3 regions of the Enterobacter sp. SCRI0065 genome follow, and region 1 is predicted to be linked to each of the others. Evidence: predicted binding sites of a transcription regulator. Region 1 holds the regulator's gene; each other region holds the start of a gene.

Region 1 (7,854 bases):
GTCGCCTGGGGCGATCAGTTTTTCCAGCATGGCGACAAGATCGCCGGTTGGCAGGACCTTGCCTTGCACCGGGACAGAAGCCAGACGGCGCGCTTTCTCAGTGCGTCGCGTGTTCCAGACCCGGGTGGGTGTTTGCCCAGATAACATTATTAACCTCCTGATTCAGCACATCATTTTGATTTGCTTAACGCTGAGTAAAGTGTGCGCTCTGGTGAGAAAGGCATCAATTAAGCGTAGAGGTGAATCATTAGCCTGAGAGTAACAATCGTTGTAAAACTTTGTGATCAAGATCAGTTCACGTTTCGGAAAAACAGGCTAAACGGGGTACACTTCGGCAGGTATAGTAGAAACTGATAAGAATTGACATCACAACGTTATGACTCAAATTATCCCGTCGGACTTCGACATCGCGTGTGAACAGAGCGCTGAATTTATTCCCATGCGCGGCGTGGCGAATCCGCATCTGCAAACCATGCTGCCACGATTACTTCGTCGCAAACTGCAATTTACACCGCACTGGCAGCGCCTTGATCTGCCGGATGACGACTTTGTGGATCTCGCCTGGAGCGAAGATCCCGAACAAGCCAAACACAAGCCGCGCCTGGTGGTCTTTCATGGCCTGGAAGGCAGCCTGCACAGCCCGTATGCGCATGGTTTGATCCATGCGGCAAAAGCACGCGGCTGGCTGGGTGTGGTGATGCATTTTCGCGGATGCAGCGGTGAACCTAACCGCCAGAAGCGTATTTACCATTCGGGTGAAACCGAAGATGGCACCTGGTTCCTGCACTGGTTAGCGCAGACCTATGGCCCTGCACCGACCGCAGCGGTAGGGTATTCATTGGGCGGCAACATGCTCGCCTGCCTGCTGGCAAAAGAAATCGACAACGTTCCGCTGGATGCAGCGGTGATCGTCTCGGCACCCTTTATGCTCGAACAGTGCAGCTACCATATGGAAAAAGGCTTTTCACGGGTCTATCAGCGCTATCTGCTCAATCTCCTGAAAGCCAACGCCGCCCGTAAGCTCAAAGCCTATCCGGATACGCTGCCGATCAGTCTGCAACAGCTAAAACGCATGCGCCGTCTGCGCGAGTTTGACGATTTGATCACGTCGAAGATCCACGGCTTTGCCGATGCGCTAGACTATTACCGTCAGTGCAGCGCCATGCCGCTGCTGAATCAGATAACCAAGCCGACGCTGATTATTCATGCGAAAGACGATCCCTTTATGGATCATCACTCCATTCCGGCACCGGAGCATCTGCCCGCTAACGTGCAGTATCAGCTCACCGAACATGGCGGTCACGTTGGCTTTATCGGCGGCACATTAACACGCCCTAAAATGTGGCTGGAAGCGCGCATCCCCGACTGGTTAACCCCCTTTCTGGAAAAAATACGATGATGATTCCCTGGCAGGATCTGGCTCCCGAAACGCTGGATAGCCTGATCGAAAGCTTTGTATTACGCGAAGGCACAGATTATGGTGAACATGAACGTTCGCTTGAACAAAAGGTCGCCGATGTGAAACGGCAGCTACAAAACGGCGAGGTGTTGCTGGTGTGGTCTGAACTGCACGAAACGGTCAACATCATGCCCCGCAATCAGTTTCGCGGTTGATTGCTTCATCTTTCCAGTCAGGGAGTTGCTATGTCCGCCAGACATCCGGTTATTGCCGTTACGGGATCGAGTGGTGCGGGAACCACCACCACCAGCCTCGCTTTTCGTAAGATTTTCGCTCAGCTCAATTTACGGGCGGCAGAAGTCGAAGGCGACAGCTTTCATCGTTTTACCCGCCCTGAAATGGACATGGCCATTCGCAAGGCCCGCGATTTAGGCAAGCACATCAGTTATTTTGGCCCCGATGCCAACGACTTTGGTCTGCTGGAACAAACCTTCGCGGAATATGGGTTAACCGGAACAGGGCAGTCACGCAAATATCTGCACACCTACGATGAAGCCGTGCCGTGGAATCAGGTTCCTGGCACGTTTACGCCGTGGCAGCCGCTGCCGGAACCGACCGACGTGCTGTTCTATGAAGGGCTACACGGCGGCGTGGTGACGCCCCATCAGGACGTAGCGCGGCACGTGGATTTGCTGGTCGGCGTGGTGCCAATTGTGAATCTCGAGTGGATCCAAAAGCTCACGCGCGACACCAGCGAGCGCGGCCATTCCCGCGAGGCGGTGATGGATTCGGTCGTGCGTTCTATGGAAGATTACATCAACTTTCTGACCCCACAGTTCTCGCGCACGCATATCAACTTCCAGCGCGTTCCAACGGTTGATACCTCCAACCCGTTTGCGGCCAAAACGATTCCGTCACTGGACGAGAGCTTTGTGGTGATTCATTTCCGCAATCTGGAAGATATCGATTACCCGTGGCTGCTGGCGATGCTGCAAGGCTCGTTTATTTCACACATTAATACGCTGGTGGTACCTGGCGGGAAGATGGGTCTGGCGATGGAGTTAATCATGATGCCGCTGGTACAGCGACTGATGGAAGGCAAGCAGATCGCATAACGTTTTATGCCCGGCGGCGCTGTGGACAGCGCCACCGGGCGTATTTTTACGCCTCGATCACTTCATACGAATGCGTAATCTTCACCGCTTTTTCCAGCATCAGTGCTACGGAGCAGTATTTTTCCGCAGACAAATCCACCGCACGTGACACCGCTGCATCTTTTAGCTCTTTACCAGTCACAATGAAATGCAAATTAATATGCGTAAACAGACGCGGCGCTTCTTCGCGGCGCTCTGATGTCAACTTAACTTCACAGTCAGTCACCGCAAGACGGCCTTTTTGTAAAATAGACACCACGTCGATCGCGCTGCATCCGCCAGCGGCCATTAACACCACTTCCATCGGGCTAGGGGCTTTATCACCGGAGTTACCGTCCATCAAAATTTGGTGTCCTGAAGCGGATTCGCCGAGGAACGTTAAACCTTCAACCCATTTCACGCGCGCTTGCATTTTATTCACTCCGAAGTTGCATTTTTTCGTACAGATTAGGTGTGCGTGACAATTCTCTCATTGGAAGGCGACCTGCATCATGCTGAAGCGAGACACCAGGAGACACGCGGCAAAAGCTATGCTAAAACAGTCTCGATGCTACAGTAATACATTGACGTTACACATGTATGCAGAGGACATCAAACTTTACTGGCTGCAAATATTTGTGACAGCCAAATCCCAGGTACGGGTAAGAATTCGATTGCAACCCCAGAGTCAGGATGCAACTTATGACTCTGGTGACAGCTTATAACAGAGGATAACAGCGCATGGTGCTTGGCAAACCGCAAACAGACCCGACACTCGAATGGTTCTTGTCTCATTGCCATATTCATAAGTACCCATCGAAGAGCACGCTGATTCACCAGGGTGAAAAAGCGGAAACGTTATATTACATCGTGAAAGGCTCAGTGGCCGTGCTGATTAAAGATGAAGAAGGGAAAGAGATGATCCTTTCTTATCTGAATCAGGGCGATTTCATCGGTGAGCTGGGCCTGTTTGAAGAAGGCCAGGAACGTAGCGCTTGGGTACGTGCAAAATCGGCCTGTGAAGTGGCTGAGATCTCTTACAAGAAATTCCGTCAGCTCATCCAGGTCAATCCGGACATTCTGATGCGTCTTTCTGCGCAGATGGCTAACCGCCTACAGGTCACGTCTGAGAAAGTGGGTAACCTCGCCTTCCTGGATGTAACGGGCCGCATCGCCCAGACTCTGCTCAACCTGGCGAAACAGCCAGACGCCATGACCCACCCGGACGGTATGCAAATTAAAATTACCCGTCAGGAGATTGGTCAGATCGTCGGTTGTTCTCGTGAAACCGTTGGCCGTATTCTGAAGATGCTTGAAGATCAGAACCTGATCTCCGCTCACGGCAAAACCATCGTGGTTTACGGAACCCGTTAACCCCGGTTAAAACGGCGTGCCATCGCAAGATGTCACGCCGTTTTTGTCTCTCTCACCCATGTGGCGCAGACTGATTTATCACCCAGAAGTTAACTACGCACTACGACAAACGTTGGTGTTATGTCTTCCCGTGGCTGTCGGTTTACTTCTCGGCCACCTGCAACACGGTCTGCTTTTCTCGCTTGTTCCTGCCTGCTGCAATATCGCGGGTCTGGATACTCCGCATAAACGTTTTTTCAAACGTCTGATTATCGGTGGCTGCCTGTTTGCAGGATGTAGCCTTGCCGTTCAGCTTTTACTGGCTCGTGATATTCCGCTGCCACTGATTTTGACGGTGCTGGCCATGACGTTAGGCGTCACGGCAGAGATCAGCTCTCTGCATGCCCGATTACTGCCTGCATCACTGATTGCCGCCATTTTTACGCTTAGCCTCGCCGGAAATATGCCGGTGTGGGAGCCGCTTTTAATTTACGCCCTCGGCACGCTCTGGTACGGGCTGTTCAACTGGTTTTGGTTCTGGATGTGGCGGGAACAGCCCCTGCGGGAGTCGCTGAGCTTGCTCTACCGACAGCTCGCTGACTATTGCGAAGCAAAATACACCCTGCTGACACAACATACCGATCCGGAAAAAGCGTTGCCGCCACTGCTGGCTCGTCAACAAAAAGTAGTCGATTTGATTAGCCAGTGTTACCAACAGCTTCACATGCTCGCGGCCAATAAAAACCACGAATACAAACGGCTGCTACGAACTTTTCAGGTTGGGCTGGATTTGCAGGAGCATATCTCCGTTAGTCTGCATCATCCTGAAGAAGTACAAAAGCTGGTGGAGCGTAGCCACGCCGAGGCGGTGATCCGCTGGAATGCCCAGACCGTTGCGGGACGCCTGCGCGTGCTGGCTGACGACATCTTGTACCACCGATATCCCACGCGCTTTACGATGGATAAACAGCTGGGTGCGCTGGAAAAAATTGCCCACCAGCATGCGGATAACCCGGTTGGGCAGTTCTGCGCGTGGCACTTTAGCCGCATCGCACGCGTGCTGCGAACACAGCGTCCGCTCTACCCGCGCGACCTGATGGCCGATAAGCAAAAACGCCTCCCGCTCTTACCCGCGCTGAAAAGCTATCTGTCGTTCAAGTCTTCAGCACTGCGCAACGCGGCACGTATTAGCGTCATGTTAAGTTTCGCCAGCCTGATGGGTGTGGCGTTGCATCTGCCTAAGCCTTACTGGATTTTAATGACCGTGCTGTTCGTCACGCAAAACGGCTACGGTGCAACGCGGGTACGCATCCTTCATCGGGCAGGAGGCACTATCGCCGGGTTAGTCATAGCCGGGGTCACGCTGCACTTTCACGTCCCGGACGGGTACACCCTCGCGGGTATGCTGGTTATCACCCTGGTCAGCTATCTCTTCATCCGCAAAAACTACGGCTGGGCGATGGTGGGGTTTACGGTCACAGCGGTATACACCTTACAGTTGCTCACCCTAAACGGCGAACAGTTCATTGTGGCACGCCTGGTCGATACGCTGATTGGCTGTCTGATCGCCTTTGGCGGCATGGTCTGGCTGTGGCCGCAATGGCAAAGCGGCTTATTACGCCAAAACGCCCACGATGCACTGGAAGCTGACCAGCAGGCTATTCGGTTGATTTTGAGCGCCGATCCGCAGCCTTCACCGCTGGCGTATCAGCGTATGAAGGTGAACCAGGCGCACAACGCCCTGTTTAACTCGCTGAATCAGGCCATGCAGGAGCCGGGCTTTAATTCGCACTATCTGGCAGACATGAAGCTATGGGTGACGCACAGCCAGTTTATCGTCGAGCATATTAATGCGATGACGACGCTGGCACGCGAGCATACGATGCTGACGCCAGATCTGGCTCAGCGATATTTAGAATCGTGTGAAATTGCACTGCAACGCTGTCAGCAGCGCCTGGAGTACGATGCGCCGGGACAATCGGGCGATACTAATATTCTGGAAGCGCCAGAGACGCTCACCTACGGCCCGATGAGCACGCTGGAGCAACATTTACAGCGCGTGCTCGGGCATCTGAGCACCATGCACACCATCTCGTCGGTGGCATGGCGTCAACGCCCACAACATGGCATTTGGCTCTCGCGCCGCTTAAAGCGCGAGCCATATTAACCGTTTACGACCCTCGCGACCGCGCTGGCGAAGCGGATCATCCCTTCGTCGATATCCTGTCTTTCTACTACCAGAGACGGCGCAAAGCGCATCACGTCCGGCCCGGCATTCAGCACCATCACGCCTTCTTGAGCCGCAGCGTGCAGGAAATCACGCGCACGCCCTTTGTACTGCGGCTTCAGCTCTGCACCAATCAATAGCCCCATGCCACGAATATCGCTGAACACATCGAACTGCGCGTCGATCTGCTGAAGCTGCTTAACGAACTGTTCGCGTTTCGCGCTCACCCCGTTGAGTACCTCAGGCGTATTGATGATATCAAACGCCGCCCCGGCAATCGCGCACGCCAGCGGGTTACCGCCATAGGTTGAACCGTGGGAACCCACGTGGAAGGCAGACGCGATATCCTGGGTAGTCAGCACGGCACTAACCGGGAAACCGCCGCCGAGCGCCTTGGCGCTGGTCAGGATATCTGGCGTGACGCCGTAATGCATATAGGCAAACAGATCGCCGGTACGCCCCATTCCGCTCTGGACTTCATCAAATACCAGCAGCGCCTGATGCTCATCACACAGTTCTCGCAGACCTTGCAGGAACGCAGGCGTTGCCGCCATCACGCCGCCTTCGCCCTGGATTGGCTCAACCACTACCGCACAGGTATGATCGTCCATGACGGCTTTTACAGCATGCAGGTCGTTGAACGGCACGTGGATAATGTCTGCCGGTTTAGGGCCAAATCCGTCGGAGTATTTCGGTTGCCCGCCGACGGAAACCGTAAACAGCGAACGCCCGTGGAAAGCGTTATGGAAAGCGATAATTTTGGTTTTGTACGGGCTATGACGGGTCGACGCGTAGTAACGCGCCAGCTTGAACGCCGTTTCGTTGGCTTCGGTGCCGGAGTTCATGAACAGCACGCGCTCGGCAAAGGTGGCGTCGATAATCTTACGTCCCAGACGCAGCGCAGGCTCATTGGTGAAGACGTTGCTGGTGTGCCACAGGGTTTCGCCCTGGGTTTTTAATGCTTCAACCAGTGCAGGATGGCAATGCCCCAGCGCCGTCACCGCAATACCGCCCGCGAAATCCACGTACTCTTTGCCCTGCTGATCCCAGACCCGGCTGCCTTTCCCTTTTACCGGGATAAACTCGGCCGGTGCATAAATCGGCAGGATCACTTCATCGAAAGTTGCGCGCGTAATTGCAGATTGTTCAGTTGCCATGTCATGCCCATCCATTTTATGTCACATTCATTGTGAAAATATAATCACAAAATATGCATAAAAAATCACAACAAGGCAATTAAAATTCAGCGATTGAGGAAATTAGCCAGCAGTTGATGGCCCTGCTCACTGAGAATGCTTTCCGGATGGAACTGCACGCCTTCCAGATCCCACTCGCGGTGGCGTATCCCCATGATCTCCTGAGTATCGCTCAATGCAGTGACGTCAAAGCACTCGGGCAGTGTAGGAGGATCAATCACCAGCGAATGATATCGCGTGACGGTGAGGGGATTGTTCAGGCCATGAAATACGCCGGTTCCAGAATGGGTGACGGGTGAGGTTTTACCGTGCATCACCTTCGCGGCCCGCACGATCGTCGCGCCAAAGACCTGGCCGATTGCCTGGTGACCCAGGCAGACGCCAAGAATCGGCAACTTTCCCGCGTAGTGGCGTATCACATCCAGTGAAATACCCGATTCAGAGGGCGTACAAGGGCCGGGAGAGATAACGATTTTTTGCGGAGCCAGCGCATCTATATCCGCCAACGTAATCTCGTCGTTGCGACGGACAACCACTTCGGCACCC
Region 2 (7,854 bases), on a different contig from region 1:
GCTGATTGTCCCGGTCAATACGCTGATGCAGCGTGTTTGCCCACACAGTTATCTGCACGGCCACGCGCTGGTGATGAAAAAAGGCCAGCGCTTGTCTCGCGACGCCCTACGCTCGCAGTTAGATAGCGCCGGTTATCGCCATGTTGATCAGGTGATGGAGCACGGCGAGTACGCCACACGCGGCGCGCTGCTGGATCTTTATCCGATGGGTAGCGACAGGCCATACCGCCTCGATTTCTTCGATGATGAAATCGACAGTCTGCGCGTCTTTGACGCCGACACTCAGCGCACGCTAGAAGAAGTTGAAGCCATTAATTTGCTGCCGGCACATGAGTTCCCGACCGATAAAACTGCCATTGAACTGTTCCGCAGCCAGTGGCGCGATAAGTTCGATGTGAAGCGGGATGCCGAACATATTTATCAGCAGGTGAGCAAAGGTACGCTCCCTGCCGGGATTGAGTATTGGCAGCCGCTGTTCTTTAGCGAGCCACTCCCCGCCCTGTTTAGCTATTTCCCGGCCAAAACACTGATTGTGAATACCGGCGATCTGGAAGCCAGCGCCACTCGTTTTGAGAACGAAACCCGCGCCCGTTACGAGAATCGCGGCGTGGATCCTATGCGTCCGTTGCTGCCACCGGAGCAGCTTTGGCTGCGAACCGATGCGCTATTTTCAGAGCTAAAAAAATGGCCGCGCATTCAGCTCAAAACGGAAAACCTGCCGGATAAAGCAGCGAATACTAATCTGGCATTTCACAAGCTGCCCGATCTCTCGGTTCAGGCACAGCAAAAATCGCCGCTGGATAACCTGCGCAAGTTTCTTGAGTCCTTTACCGGTCCGGTCATTTTCTCGGTGGAGAGCGAAGGCCGCCGCGAGGCGCTTGGCGAACTGCTGAGCCGTATTAAAGTGTCGCCAAAACGCATTTTACGTCTCGACGAAGCGGCCGATAACGGGCGCTACCTGATGATTGGCGCTGCCGAGCACGGTTTTATTGACGAGCTGAATAACCGGGCATTGATTTGCGAGAGCGATCTGCTGGGTGAGCGCGTGGCGCGCCGCCGTCAGGATAGCCGCCGCACCATCAACCCGGACACGCTCATCCGCAATCTGGCAGAGCTGCACGTAGGTCAGCCGATTGTCCACCTTGAACACGGGGTGGGACGCTATGCGGGAATGACGACCCTGGAAACGGGCGGCATTAAGGCCGAGTACCTGATGCTGACTTATTCCGGCGACGCGAAACTCTATGTTCCCGTGTCGTCCCTGCACCTGATCAGCCGATATGCGGGCGGTGCGGAAGAGAACGCGCCGCTGCACAGATTAGGTGGAGACGTCTGGGCGCGCGCGCGGCAGAAAGCCGCAGAAAAAGTCCGCGATGTCGCCGCCGAGCTGCTGGATATTTACGCCCAGCGCGCAGCAAAATCTGGCTTTGCCTTCAAGCATGATAAAGAACAGTATCAGCTGTTCTGCGATACCTTCCCGTTCGAAACCACGCCGGATCAAGCTCAGGCCATTAACGCCGTGCTCAGCGATATGTGTCAGCCGCTGGCAATGGATCGCCTGGTGTGTGGTGACGTGGGCTTTGGTAAAACCGAAGTGGCGATGCGCGCGACCTTCCTCGCCGTCGAAAATAATAAGCAGGTTGCTGTGCTGGTGCCGACCACTCTGCTTGCCCAGCAGCACTACGATAACTTCCGCGATCGCTTTGCGAACTGGCCGGTTCGTATCGAGATGCTGTCACGTTTTCGCAGCGCCAAAGAGCAGGCGCTGATCCTGGAGCAAGCCAGCGAAGGCAAAATCGATATACTGATTGGCACTCACAAACTGCTGCAAAGCGACGTGAAGTGGCGAGATTTAGGTTTACTGATTGTCGATGAAGAGCATCGCTTTGGCGTGCGTCACAAAGAGCGCATTAAAGCGATGCGTGCCGACGTGGATATCCTGACGCTGACTGCGACGCCGATTCCGCGAACGCTCAACATGGCCATGAGCGGCATGCGCGATTTGTCGATTATCGCTACCCCGCCAGCACGTCGTCTGGCGGTCAAAACCTTCGTGCGCGAGTACGACAGCCTGGTGGTTCGCGAGGCCATTCTTCGTGAAGTTCTGCGCGGCGGTCAGGTTTATTATCTCTTCAACGATGTTGAAAACATCCAGAAAGCCGCCGATAAGCTTGCGGAGCTGGTGCCCGAAGCGCGAATTGCCATCGGTCACGGGCAGATGCGCGAGCGCGAGCTTGAACGAGTGATGAACGATTTCCACCACCAGCGTTTCAACGTGCTGGTGTGCACCACGATTATCGAAACCGGGATTGATATTCCGACAGCGAATACCATCATCATCGAACGCGCGGACCACTTCGGTCTGGCGCAGCTTCACCAGTTGCGTGGTCGCGTGGGACGTTCGCATCACCAGGCCTACGCCTGGCTGATGACCCCGCATCCAAAGTCCATGACCACCGATGCGCAAAAGCGTCTGGAGGCCATTGCCTCGCTGGAAGATCTGGGTGCAGGCTTCGCGCTGGCGACGCACGATCTGGAGATCCGCGGAGCAGGTGAACTGCTGGGCGAAGATCAGAGTGGATCGATGGAAACCATCGGCTTCTCGCTGTACATGGAGCTGCTGGAAAACGCCGTTGATGCACTGAAAGCCGGACGTGAGCCGTCTCTGGAAGATCTCACCAGCCAGCAAACAGAAGTTGAGCTGCGTATGCCTTCCCTGTTACCGGATGATTTTATCCCGGACGTGAACACGCGCCTGTCGTTCTATAAGCGTATTGCCAGTGCTAAAAAAGAGACTGAGCTGGAAGAGCTTAGAGTTGAGCTTATCGATCGCTTCGGCCTGCTGCCGGATCCGGCGCGCAACCTCCTCGATATTGCACGTCTTCGCCAACAGGCGCAGAAGCTCGGCATTCGTAAACTGGAAGGTAACGATAAAGGCGGCATGATTGAGTTCGCTGAGAAAAATCATGTCGACCCGATGTGGTTAATTGGTCTGCTGCAAAAACAACCACAGCATTTCCGTCTGGATGGCCCGACGCGCCTGAAATTCACTCAGGAACTCACCGATCGCAAAACGCGGATGGAATGGGTTCGCAACTTCATGCGTCAACTTGAAGAAAACGCGATAGCGTAGCGTTATTGCCGGGCGGCACTCGCTTTCCCGGCCATTCCGTCTGAGCATAATTTACAAACTCTTTGCAATTGGCATCGACTTCCCGACACGTCCATCCATCATACTTATCAATTAACTATTTATATAACAATAACCTTATTGTTGCTATGGACATGGGTGATAATGATGACTCTGCGTTTTACACACTGGATAGCGCTCCTGGCGCTTGTCGGAAGCATAGCGATTGCACTTCCCGCTCGCGCCAATACCTGGCCCCTTCCCCCTGCCGGTAGCCGGTTAGTGGGCGAAAACCGTTTTCATGTCGTTGAAAATAACGGTGGGTCGCTGGAAGCGATTGCGAAAAAATATAATGTGGGTTTCCTTGCACTGTTACAGGCTAATCCGGGCGTTGATCCCTACGTGCCGCGCGCAGGTAGTGTGCTGACTATTCCGCTTCAAACCCTGCTGCCGGATGCGCCACGCGAAGGTCTGGTGATTAACCTGGCCGAACTGCGTCTTTATTATTATCCACCGGGTAAAAATGAAGTGACGGTGTATCCGATTGGCATTGGCCAGTTAGGTGGCGACACGTTGACGCCTACGATGGTGACGACCGTATCAGACAAACGAGCCAATCCAACCTGGACACCGACCGCCAATATTCGTGCCCGCTATAAAGCGCAGGGGATTGATTTACCCGCCGTGGTGCCTGCCGGTCCGGATAACCCAATGGGCCACCACGCCATTCGCCTTGCAGCCTACGGTGGCGTTTATCTTTTGCATGGAACCAATGCTGATTTCGGCATCGGAATGCGCGTGAGTTCAGGCTGCATCCGCCTGCGCGACGGCGATATCGAGGCGCTGTTCCGCGTCATTACGCCGGGAACGAAGGTCAACATCATCAATACGCCGATTAAAGTTTCTGAGGAGCCGGGTGGAAAACGTCTGGTGGAAATACATCAACCGCTGTCCAAGAACCTTGGCGACGATCCGCAGACTTTGCCTATTACGCTTACCGCTGCGATGCAAACTTTCAAAGCTGGCGCTGATGGAGTGGTAATGGAAAGCGCCATGGAGGCTCGCTCAGGAATGCCAGTCGACGTCACGCAACATCATAAAACCGCTCAGCAATCCCTTTAAGAACGGCTGAGACAAAAACGCCCTGCTCAACTGAGCAGGGCGTTTTTATTGCAGTGGCATATCTGAGGGTCGTGCAAAACTTATTTGTAAATAACAGCGGTACCGTGAAGGGTGTTAGGACCGGTGACCGATGTGATACGGAATGATTTCGCGCCCATTTGTTCCGCTTTTTGCGCCAGCTGATCTTCCAGCGAACCGAGGTTGGTACCCGCGTTAGCAGAAATGGTACCGACTTTATGCTGATCGGCTGGAGCGGACTGGACTTCTACCGCAGCGAAGCTTGCAAAAGAAAGTGAACTAAGAACAGCGGCAGCGATGAGGGTTTTAACGTTTTTCATGAGTATTTACCTTTAAACAGACGTATCAGGAAGTCGTAAGTTATTTACTTAACGATCGATAGGTAAATGATAGATGTGATCTGCATCACACGTCAATATGATTTTATAATGATCGTTAAATTAATTTTAAATCCCTTAAATTTCATACCCATATGATTATTTTATTTTAACGAAATCAGTGCTGGTCGCGGGTTGCTATTATTTTTATAATGGTCATTCAACAAACCATTAGAGGTACAACGGCCCATGACAACCGACGTAACGAGTTGCACGAAGAAAAGCCGTGGCCGACCAAAGGTGTTCGACAGGGATGCGGCGCTTGATAAGGCCATGACATTATTCTGGCAGCATGGCTATGAAGCCACTTCACTGTCCGATCTGGTAGAAGCGACGGGAGCTAAAGCCCCAACGCTCTATGCAGAATTTACCAATAAAGAAGGCCTGTTCAGGGCTGTACTTGATCGCTACATCGCCCGTTTTGCGGCGAAGCATGAAGCCCAGCTTTTTTGTGAAGAGAAAACCGTAGAGCAGGCATTGCAAGATTACTTCGCGACGGTTGCGGCATGCTTTACCAGCAAAGACACGCCGGCGGGCTGCTTTATGATCAATACTTCCGCTACGCTCGCGGCATCTTCAAAAGGGATCGCGAATACCGTGAAATCCCGCCATGCGATGCAGGAAGAGACGCTGACTACGTTTCTCCGCCATCGCCAACAGCGGGGCGAGATCCCAGCACACTGCAACCCTGAACGGCTGGCACAGTATTTAAGCTGTATTCTTCAGGGCATGTCGATTAGCGCCCGTGAAGGGGCAACTCTGGAAAAACTGCAAAACATTACCGCCACCACGCTTCGTCTGTGGCCTGAATTATTGAAAAACTAAGATATATCCCCAGAAATGAGATTTAGCCTATTTAACAATAGGCTAAACCTTTCTCGTAACGCGTCTCGTTTGCTACTCTTAAACAAAGATAATTGCGCTGCTAATGATTAGCGGCCATTTATAAGAGAAAAGTTAACCAACGCATACGGAAGGAAAATAAAATGATTTTGCTATTACCATTATTCAAGGTGCTAATAGTCATTACATTGTTATTTGGTCTCTGGGTTATCTGTGGTGGTTCAGTACTGTTTGCATTTATCTCAATACTGATTACAGGATTTCTCTTCCTGCGCCAGCGCAACGTATTCGACCTATAACAATGATATTACAGCAAAAAAAGGCTCCTCAGCCTGAGCGATTGAGGAGCCGAATGTAAAGCACATCTTTCTTCACACCTTGTTATTCAGTACCAGCTGGCCATTGCCATCCAGTGGAATCTGGGTGCCGGGATCTTTATCCATACGGATTTTTCCCTTCTGCTCGCCAATCTTATACGTCACATCGTACCCCAGCATTTTTTCTGATTTGTCATACACCGTTTTACAGCGCTGCTGCGTCGTGGTGTAAGTATCGCCATCCTGCATTGCGCCCTGCACCTGATTACCGGCATAGCCGCCACCTAAGGCACCGACAACGGTCGCAACGTCTTTACCGCGACCACCGCCGAACTGATGGCCGATCACGCCACCCGCAACGGCACCGAGCACAGAACCCGCAATACGGTTTTCATCCTGAACAGGGCGTCGATGAGTGACCGCAACGTTACGGCATTCCTGACGCGGCGTTTTAATCGATTCTTTAATCGGGGTGGCTGAGACCACCTGAGCGTACTGCGGGCTGCGATCGAACGCATTTAGACTGGCAACCGCCGCTACGCCCAGCGCAGCAGCAACGCCAATCCCTATACCCGCCAACATTGATTTATTCACGGGACTTCCTCCTTTGTTGCTATTGGTAACAATTTTGCAATCAAAGCAAGAGATCGACTATCAGAATAACGCTCAAAAATAGCGGCATACGATAAGAAAAACCGCGTTTAGGAAGACTCCTAAGCGCTCAGGGGAACGATGACAGCATGATATGCTAAAAGCCCTTCCAGGCGATCTGGAAGGGCCGAAGGATTAGTGCAGTTTGAGGCGCGGGCGAATCACACGGTTAATACTGCCCACCAGCATCATCAGGCCAGTTTTGAAGTAACCATGCAACGCCACCTGGTGCATACGGTACAGAGAGATGTACACAAAGCGCGCGATGCGCCCTTCTACCATCATCGATCCGCGCATCAGGTTACCCATCAGGCTGCCTACGGTGGAGAAGTTAGACAGCGAAACCAGAGAACCATGGTCCTTGTAGACGTATGATTTCAGTGGCTTACCTTTGGTCTGCGCCAGAATGTTATGCAGCGCAAGGCTTGCCATCTGGTGTGCTGCCTGAGCGCGTGGCGGTACAAACCCGCCTTCAGGACGGGCACAGGACGCACAGTCACCGATAGCAAAAATATCCGCATCGCGCGTGGTTTGCAGAGTCGGTTCAACCACCAGCTGATTGATCCGGTTGGTTTCAAGCCCGCCAATTTCTTTCATGAAATCAGGCGCTTTGATACCCGCAGCCCAAACCATCAGGTCAGCTTCTATATACTCACCGCCTTTAGTGTGCAGACCACCAGCGTCGGCGCTGGTGACCATAGTTTGCGTCAGTACGCGTACGCCCATCTTAGTCAGTTCATTGTGCGCGGCGCCAGAAATGCGTGGCGGCAGGGCTGGCAGAATACGTTCACCTGCCTCAACCAGCGTCACGTTCAGCGCGTCGTTGGTCAGCCCTTTGTAACCGTAGCTGTGCAATTGTTTGACGGCATTATGCAGCTCTGCTGAAAGCTCCACACCCGTCGCACCACCGCCAACAATAGCGATATTGACCTTACCGTTCGCACCCAGATTATTGGAATATTTCAGGAACAGATTTAGCATTTCCTGATGGAAGCGACGTGCCTGATGCGGATTATCGAGGAAGATACAGTGATCTTTGACGCCTGGCGTATTGAAGTCGTTAGAGGTACTCCCCAGCGCCATCACCAGCGTGTCGTACGCAAGCTTACGTTCCGGGACCAGTAACTCGCCCTTCTCATCACGCAATTCTGCCAGCGTAATCGTCTTGCTTTCGCGGTTGATGTCCATGACCGAACCCAGCTGGAACTGGAAATCATGATTACGCGCATGCGCCAGATAGCTCAGGGCATCGACACCTTCATCCAGCGAACCGGTTGCCACTTCATGCAACAGCGGTTTCCAAAGATGGCTATGGTTGCGGTCAACCAGCGTAATCTTCGCTTTTTTGCCACGACCGAGCTTCTTCCCGAGTTGAGTGGCCAGCTCCAGCCCACCC
Region 3 (7,854 bases), on a different contig from region 1:
TCTTATCGATACCGGTTTTGGACGTCTGACCGCTGATGGCGAATGGGTCAACGGTAAGGTTCAGCAGCGAACCTCCTTGAAGGGCACCATCAAAGGCAACAAGGTGGATGCCGCTGCTAATTTCTTCGGCGTGAACACCCCGCTCAGAGGTTCTTCTTTCGATATAAATTACGATCTGCACTGGCGCGCTGAGCCGTGGAAGCCGGATGAAGCCTCGCTTAACGGCATCCTGAAAGCGAAGCTGGGCAAAGGTGAAATAGCCGATGTCAGCACCGGACATGCCGGTCAGATTCTGCGCCTGCTGAGTTTTGATGCGCTGCTGCGCAAGCTGCGCTTTGACTTCAGCGACACGTTCAGCGAAGGGTTCTACTACGATTCCATCAGCGGTACGGCCTGGATAAAAGACGGCGTCATGCATACTGACGATACGCTGTTGGATGGCCTGGAGGCAGATATCGCCATGAAAGGTTCGGTGAACCTTGTGCGTCGCGAGCTGGATATGGAAGCGGTCGTTGCGCCAGAAATCTCCGCGACCGTAGGCGTAGCGGCGGCCTTTGTGGTGAATCCGATTGTGGGTGCCGCGGTGTTTGCCGCCAGTAAGGTCCTTGGGCCCTTGTGGAGCAAAGTCTCGATTCTGCGCTATCGCATTACCGGTCCAATGGATAAGCCACAGATTAATGAGGTCCTGCGCCAGGCGCGTAAAGATGCAAAGCAATGATTTGACGCGGGCGATTTATTGCCTCACTCTCAATTAAGAAGAATTTTTTACCGCCCCGTGGCGACAACGAACGAAATGAGTAGCAAAACGATGAGTCTGAACCTGGTAAGTGAACATTTGCTCGCAGCGAACGGCCTGAGTCATCAGGACCTGTTTTCCATCCTTGGTCAATTGACCGAGCGCCGTCTCGACTACGGCGATCTCTATTTCCAGTCGAGCTATCACGAATCCTGGGTTTTAGAAGACAGCATCATTAAAGATGGCTCTTATAACATCGATCAGGGCGTCGGCGTTCGGGCAGTGAGCGGTGAGAAAACAGGCTTTGCCTATGCCGATCAAATCAGCCTGACTGCATTGCAGCAGAGCGCTCATGCGGCCCGAACCATTGTGCGTGAAAACGGCGATGGTCGCGTGAAAACGCTGGGTGAAATTCAGCATTCTGCGCTTTATACCAGTATCGATCCGCTGCAAAGCATGAGCCGTGAAGAGAAGCTGGATATCCTGCGTCGCGTGGACAAAGTGGCGCGCGCTGCGGACAAACGCGTACAGGAAGTGTCCGCCAGCCTGAGCGGTGTTTACGAATTGATTCTGGTGGCTGCCACTGACGGTACGCTGGCGGCTGATGTGCGCCCTCTGGTACGACTCTCTGTCAGCGTGCAGGTCGAAGATGACGGCAAACGCGAGCGCGGCTCTAGCGGCGGCGGTGGTCGTTTCGGCTATGACTGGTTCCTGGCCGATGAAGACGGTGAAGTGCGCGCAGATGCGTGGGCAAAAGAAGCCGTTCGCATGGCGATGGTGAACCTTAACGCGGTTGCAGCGCCTGCGGGTACATTACCTGTAGTGCTGGGCGCAGGCTGGCCCGGCGTTCTGCTGCACGAAGCGGTAGGGCACGGTCTGGAAGGTGATTTCAATCGTCGTGGCACATCGGTCTTCAGCGGTCATATGGGCGAACTGGTTGCCTCTGAGCTTTGTACCGTCGTGGATGACGGAACTATGGTCGATCGCCGTGGTTCAATTTCTATCGACGATGAAGGCACACCGGGTCAGTACAATGTGCTTATCGAAAACGGCGTGCTGAAAGGCTACATGCAGGACAAACTGAACGCGCGTCTGATGGGCGTTGCGCCAACCGGTAACGGTCGTCGCGAATCCTACGCGCATCTGCCGATGCCGCGTATGACTAACACCTATATGCTGGCGGGTAAATCCACGCCTCAGGAGATTATCGAATCGGTAGATTACGGTATCTTCGCGCCTAACTTTGGCGGCGGTCAGGTGGATATCACTTCTGGTAAGTTTGTCTTCTCAACCTCAGAAGCCTATTTGATCGAGAAAGGCAAAGTCACCAAAGCGGTGAAAGGTGCCACACTGATTGGTTCGGGTATCGAAGCCATGCAGCAGATTTCGATGGTCGGCAACGATCTGAAGCTGGATAAAGGCGTGGGCGTCTGCGGTAAAGAAGGCCAGAGTCTGCCGGTCGGCGTAGGTCAGCCGACGCTGAAGGTTGATAATTTGACCGTAGGCGGCACCGCCTGATTGTTGTTTTCTGATGCCCTCCCTCGGAGGGCATCAGGTTATTCCTTTCTTCTTCCTCGCATTCCCTGATACAGCTCCGCGACTTCAACGAAATATTCCGTCAGATAGTTAATACATACCTGCACCTTGAGCGGCAGTTTGTCCTTTTCGGTATACAGGGCATACACCGGGCGTGGATCGGATTGATAGCGCGGGAACAGGATCTCCAGCTCACCGCTATTGATCTCTTTGATCACCCACATAAGTGGGACATACGCGATCCCCGCACCGGCAACCAGCCAACGTGAGATCGTCATCGGATCGTTGGTGACGAACCTGCCTTGCGGAAGCAATTTAGTTGAAAGCCCTTCTGGCGCAATCAGTTCAAACGCATTATCGGGGCGGACGCTATACTCCAGCCAGGAATGGTTGCTGAGATCGGCGGGCTTTTCCGGGACGCCAAACTGCGCAAGATAGTTTTTTGAAGCGCAAACCACCATCGGCATACTGCCAAGACGGCGTGAGAAAAGGCTCGAGTCCTGTAATGCGCCCACGCGGATCACCACGTCCAGCCCATCAGCAATCAGGTCCGGTGCCGGTATTCCGGTGACCAGATTGACCGTCAGCCCTGGATACTCTTTGAGCATCTCCGCCGTCATGCCCGCCAGGACATTTTGTGCCATAGTTGAAGAACACCCAATGCGCAGCGTTCCGATAGGGGTGTTGTTAAAGGCGTAAAGCTGCTCGTGAACATCCTGTACTTCGTGCAGCATACGACGACAGCCCTGATAATAAATTTTCCCGGCTTCCGTCAGCCCAATGCTGCGCGTGCTGCGGTTTAGCAGCTTCACCTGAAGCTCATCTTCAAGTTTCGATACCGTCTGGCTGATGGACGAAACGCTCATCTGAAGCTGTCGGGCAGCTGCGGTAAAAGAGCCAAATTCGACGACTTTGGCAAACACTGACATGCGTTTTAGACGTTCCATTGTTCACTCTGGCTTAAAAGTGATTTAGATCACATATTATAGATAACAGCATAACAGTTACGGTAATATATCATTCATTACATAACAGCCACGCCACTCCCGCACGGTTTTCTTGCCCTCCTGCGGTGGCGCAAGCTTAAAAATACTGTCGCCTGCACGCTTCCTAATCAAGGTCAACATGAGTCTGTTTCCCGTTATCGTGGTGTTCGGTTTGTCGTTCCCGCCGATATTCTTTGAGCTTCTTTTATCACTGGCGATTTTCTGGCTGGTGCGTAAGGTGCTGGTCCCAACCGGGATCTATGATTTTGTCTGGCACCCTGCATTGTTTAATACCGCGCTTTACTGCTGCCTGTTTTACTTAATATCGCGCATGTTTGTCTGAGGTCGATGTGAAAACACTAACAAGAAAAATCTCCCGCACCGCCATCACCGTGGTTTTGGTTATCCTGGCGTTTTTCGCGATTTCCCGCGCGTGGGTTTATTACACTGAATCACCCTGGACGCGCGATGCGCGTTTCAGCGCAGATATCGTCGCCATCGCTCCGGATGTCGCCGGCCTGATTACTGCCGTTAACGTACACGACAACCAACTGGTAAAAAAAGATCAGGTGCTCTTTACCATCGATCAGCCTCGCTATCAAAAAGCGTTAGAAGAGGCTCAGGCAGATGTCGCCTATTATCAAGCTCTGGTGACGGAAAAGCGTCGTGAGGCAGGGCGTCGTAATCAACTGGGCATTCAGGCTATGTCTCGTGAAGAGATCGACCAGTCCAATAACGTGCTGCAAACCGTGCTGCATCAGTTAGCTAAAGCGGAAGCCACGCGTGACCTGGCGCAATTAGATCTCGAACGAACCGTGATTCGCGCACCGTCCGATGGCTGGATAACCAACCTGAACGTCTATACCGGTGAGTTTATTACCCGTGGCTCCACCGCTGTGGCGTTAGTCAAACAGCACTCTTTCTATATTCTGGCGTATATGGAAGAGACCAAACTCGAAGGCGTACGCCCAGGTTATCGCGCTGAAATCACCCCGCTTGGGAGCAATCGCGTTCTGAAAGGAACGGTCGATAGCATTGCCGCGGGCGTCACCAATTCCAGTGCGACTCGCGATACGAAAGGGATGGCCACGGTCGATTCCAACCTTGAGTGGGTACGTCTGGCGCAGCGCGTGCCGGTCCGTATTCGTCTGGATGAAGAGCAGGGTAACCTATGGCCTGCTGGCACGACGGCCACGGTTGTCATCACTGGCGAGAAGGATCGCGACACGCATAACGATTCTCTGTTCCGCAAGATTGCTCACCGTCTGCGTGAGTTCGGTTAAGCGTTATGGGTATTTTTTCCATCGCCAGCCAGCATATTCGCTTTGCCCTTAAGCTGGCATGCGCCATCGTGCTCGCGCTATTTGTTGGTTTTCACTTTCAGCTTGAAACGCCTCGCTGGGCAGTATTGACGGCGGCTATCGTGGCGGCCGGTCCGGCGTTCGCCGCCGGGGGAGAACCTTATTCCGGCGCGATTCGCTATCGTGGGATGTTACGTATTGTCGGCACCTTTATCGGCTGTATTGCCGCGCTGACCATCATCATTACGATGATTCGCGCTCCGCTGCTGATGCTGATGGTCTGCTGCATTTGGGCGGGTTTTTGTACCTGGGTCTCATCGCTGGTCAAGATTGAGAACTCCTATGCATGGGGACTTTCTGGTTATACCGCGCTGATCATTGTCATTACGATCCAGGCGGAACCGCTTCTGGCACCGCAGTTCGCGCTTGAGCGCTGTAGCGAAATTGTCATCGGTATCGTCTGCGCCATTGTGGCCGATTTGCTCTTTTCCCCGCGTTCCATCAAGCAGGAGGTCGATCTTGAGCTGGATGCGCTCATCGTTAGCCAGTATCAACTGATGCAGCTGTGCATTAAGCATGGCGACAGCGAAGAAGTTGATAAAGCCTGGGGCACGTTAGTGCGTCGTACTGCTGCGCTTGAAGGGATGCGCAGCAACCTGAATATGGAATCGTCCCGCTGGTCCCGCGCCAACCGTCGCCTGAAAGCCATCAATACCGTCTCACTGACGCTCATTACCCAGGCGTGCGAAACCTATTTAATTCAAAACACTCGCCCGGAATCGGTTACTGATACGTTCCGCGAGCTATTCGAAGAGCCCGTTCAAACGGTGCAGGACGTCCATAAACAGCTCAAGCGTATGCGTCGGGTGATTGCCTGGACCGGTGAGCGTGATACGCCGGTCACCATCTACACCTGGGTCGGCGCGGCGACGCGTTATCTGCTGTTCAAGCGCGGTGTTATCAGTAATACGAAGATTAGCGCTACCGAAGAAGAGGTTCTGCAAAGCGAGGTTGTCATTAAAGCGGAGTCGGCGGAAAGACATCATGCGATGGTCAATTTCTGGCGTACCACGCTGGCCTGTATGCTCGGGACCTTATTTTGGCTGTGGACCGGCTGGACCTCTGGTAATGGCGCGATGGTGATGATTGCGGTTGTCACGTCGCTGGCGATGCGCTTACCCAACCCACGTATGGTGGCAATCGACTTCTTGTACGGTGCGATAGCCGCGCTGCCTATTGGTGCGTTTTACTTCCTGGTCGTTCTCCCGTCCACCCAACAAAGCATGTTGCTGCTGTGCATTAGTCTTGCGGTGCTGGCGTTCTTTATTGGCATTGAGGTGCAAAAACGACGTTTGGGATCGCTTGGGGCGTTAGCGAGCACCATTAATATTCTGGTGCTCGATAACCCAATGACGTTCCACTTCAGCCAGTTCCTGGACAGCGCGTTGGGTCAACTGGTGGGCTGTTTCCTGGCAATGATGGTCATTCTTCTGGTACGTGATAATTCGCAGGCGCGCACCGGACGTGTTCTGTTAAACCAGTTTGTCTCTGCCGCGGTATCAGCGATGACCACCAACACCGCCCGGCGTAAAGAGAATCATCTGCCCGCGCTTTATCAGCAGTTGTTTTTACTGCTGACCAAATTCCCCGGGGATATCGCCAAATTCCGTCTGGCATTAACGATGATCATCGCGCACCAACGTCTGCGTAACGCGCCAATCCCTGTCAATGACGATCTCTCCGCGTTTCACCGCCAGCTGCGTCATACCGCCGATCGGGTTATTTCGGCCTCTAACGATGATAAACGTCGGCGCTACTTCGGCCAGCTTCTGAATGAGCTGAATATTTATCAGGAGAAGCTGCTTATCTGGGAAGCGCCGCCGCAGGTGACGGAACCGGTTCGGCGTCTGACCGAGATGTTGCACCGCTATCAAAACGCGCTGACAGACAGTTGATCACTCATAAAACCGATGCCAAAAGCGTCGGTTTTTTTGTGGCTATACTTACTCCTGCAGGTTCTTAAATCCAGATCAGGAGGACACATGACCACCCAGACTCTCCAGGACAACGCGCTTTTTCAAACCGGATTTCTGGTCGACGGCGTATGGAAAACGTTGGACACCACCTTTGACGTCTTAAACCCCGCGACAGGTGAAGTCATTGCTAAAGTCGCGAAGGCTGGCAAAAAAGAGACCGAAGACGCGATCGCAGCGGCGAGTCGTGCCTTCCCGGCGTGGCGTGCGAAAACCGCTAAAGAGCGCTCAACGATTCTTTACCGCTGGTACGAACTGATTATCGAAAATAAGCGCTGGCTTGGGCAGCTTATGACCACTGAACAAGGCAAACCGCTTAAGGAAGCGGAAGGCGAAGTGGAATATGCCGCCAGCTTTATTCAATGGTTTGCCGAGCAGGCGAAACGCGCCAACGGCGAAATTATCCCGTCGATTAAACCGGGCTCGCGCATTCTTGCCACGCGTGAACCCATCGGTGTCGTCGCCGCAATCACGCCGTGGAATTTCCCCATGGCTATGCTGACCCGCAAGCTTGGCCCGGCACTCGCCGCAGGCTGTACCGGGGTGATTAAACCCGCGAACAATACTCCGCTGAGCGCCTTTGCGCTCCTGACGCTTGCCAAAAAAGCGGGCGTACCGGACGGAGTACTCAACGCCGTGGCGGGTAATACGCATGAGATAAGCGATGCGATTATGGCCAGCCACGACGTGCGCAAAATTTCCTTCACCGGCTCCACCGCCGTCGGCAAAACGCTGGTGCGCAATGCTGCCGAAACCATGAAGAAAGTCTCTATGGAACTTGGGGGGAACGCGCCTTATATCGTGTTTGAGGATGCGGATATCGACGCTGCCGTGAAAGGCGCAATCGCGAATAAATTCCGTAACGCGGGGCAGGTATGCGTTAGCGTGAACCGCTTCTACATCCAGGAATCGGTCTACGATACCTTTGTGACTAAACTCGCCGATGCGGTCAATGCGCTGAAGGTGGGCAATGGTCTGGAGGAGGGCGTCGTCGTTGGACCGCTTATCGAACCTGCTGCTGTTAATAAAGTGCGTGAGCATGTAGACGATGCTGTCGCGAAAGGCGCAACCGTGCTGGCGGGCGGAAAACCGCATTCACTCGGTGGTAACTTCTGGCTGCCGACCGTTTTAGGTGACTGCCACGAAGGGATGAAGCTTGCCGAAGAAGAGACTTTTGGTCCGGTCGCGGCCTGTTTCCGCTTCACGTCGGAAGAAGAAGTTATTCAGCGCGCGAACAATACACCCTTTGGTCTGGCGGCCTA

What was found. Region 1 encodes CRP, which controls carbon source genes, mostly activating them, when cyclic AMP is high. Its sites were predicted from a motif close to ATGTGANNNNNNTCACAT; they were not measured.
Positions count from the first base shown of each region.
Region 2: a site for CRP is predicted at 4,664-4,681, ahead of bhsA (multiple stress resistance protein BhsA). Genes of this name have one in related genera too.
Region 3: a site for CRP is predicted at 3,237-3,254, ahead of aaeR (HTH-type transcriptional activator AaeR). Genes of this name have one in related genera too.

Region 1 covers NZ_JCBAJB010000006.1:197,225-205,078, reverse strand. The annotation lists gene mdcA (malonate decarboxylase subunit alpha) at 1-147, opposite strand, end outside; gene AC6EMZ_RS16860 (hydrolase) at 377-1,399, shown strand; gene AC6EMZ_RS16855 (YheU family protein) at 1,396-1,614, shown strand; gene AC6EMZ_RS16850 (phosphoribulokinase) at 1,645-2,514, shown strand; gene AC6EMZ_RS16845 (OsmC family protein) at 2,561-2,965, opposite strand; gene crp (cAMP-activated global transcriptional regulator CRP) at 3,274-3,906, shown strand; gene AC6EMZ_RS16835 (YccS/YhfK family putative transporter) at 3,965-6,052, shown strand; gene argD (bifunctional acetylornithine/succinyldiaminopimelate transaminase) at 6,049-7,269, opposite strand; gene pabA (aminodeoxychorismate synthase component 2) at 7,356-7,854, opposite strand, start outside.
Region 2 covers NZ_JCBAJB010000001.1:923,595-931,448, reverse strand. The annotation lists gene mfd (transcription-repair coupling factor) at 1-3,133, shown strand, start outside; gene ldtC (L,D-transpeptidase LdtC) at 3,296-4,252, shown strand; gene bhsA (multiple stress resistance protein BhsA) at 4,333-4,590, opposite strand; gene AC6EMZ_RS04470 (TetR/AcrR family transcriptional regulator) at 4,837-5,472, shown strand; gene AC6EMZ_RS04465 (glycine zipper 2TM domain-containing protein) at 5,862-6,401, opposite strand; gene AC6EMZ_RS04460 (NAD(P)/FAD-dependent oxidoreductase) at 6,594-7,854, opposite strand, start outside.
Region 3 covers NZ_JCBAJB010000003.1:470,744-478,597, reverse strand. The annotation lists gene yhdP (AsmA2 domain-containing protein YhdP) at 1-718, shown strand, start outside; gene tldD (metalloprotease TldD) at 809-2,254, shown strand; gene aaeR (HTH-type transcriptional activator AaeR) at 2,293-3,219, opposite strand; gene aaeX (p-hydroxybenzoic acid efflux pump operon protein AaeX) at 3,398-3,601, shown strand; gene aaeA (p-hydroxybenzoic acid efflux pump subunit AaeA) at 3,609-4,541, shown strand; gene aaeB (p-hydroxybenzoic acid efflux pump subunit AaeB) at 4,547-6,514, shown strand; gene AC6EMZ_RS12295 (NAD-dependent succinate-semialdehyde dehydrogenase) at 6,602-7,854, shown strand, end outside.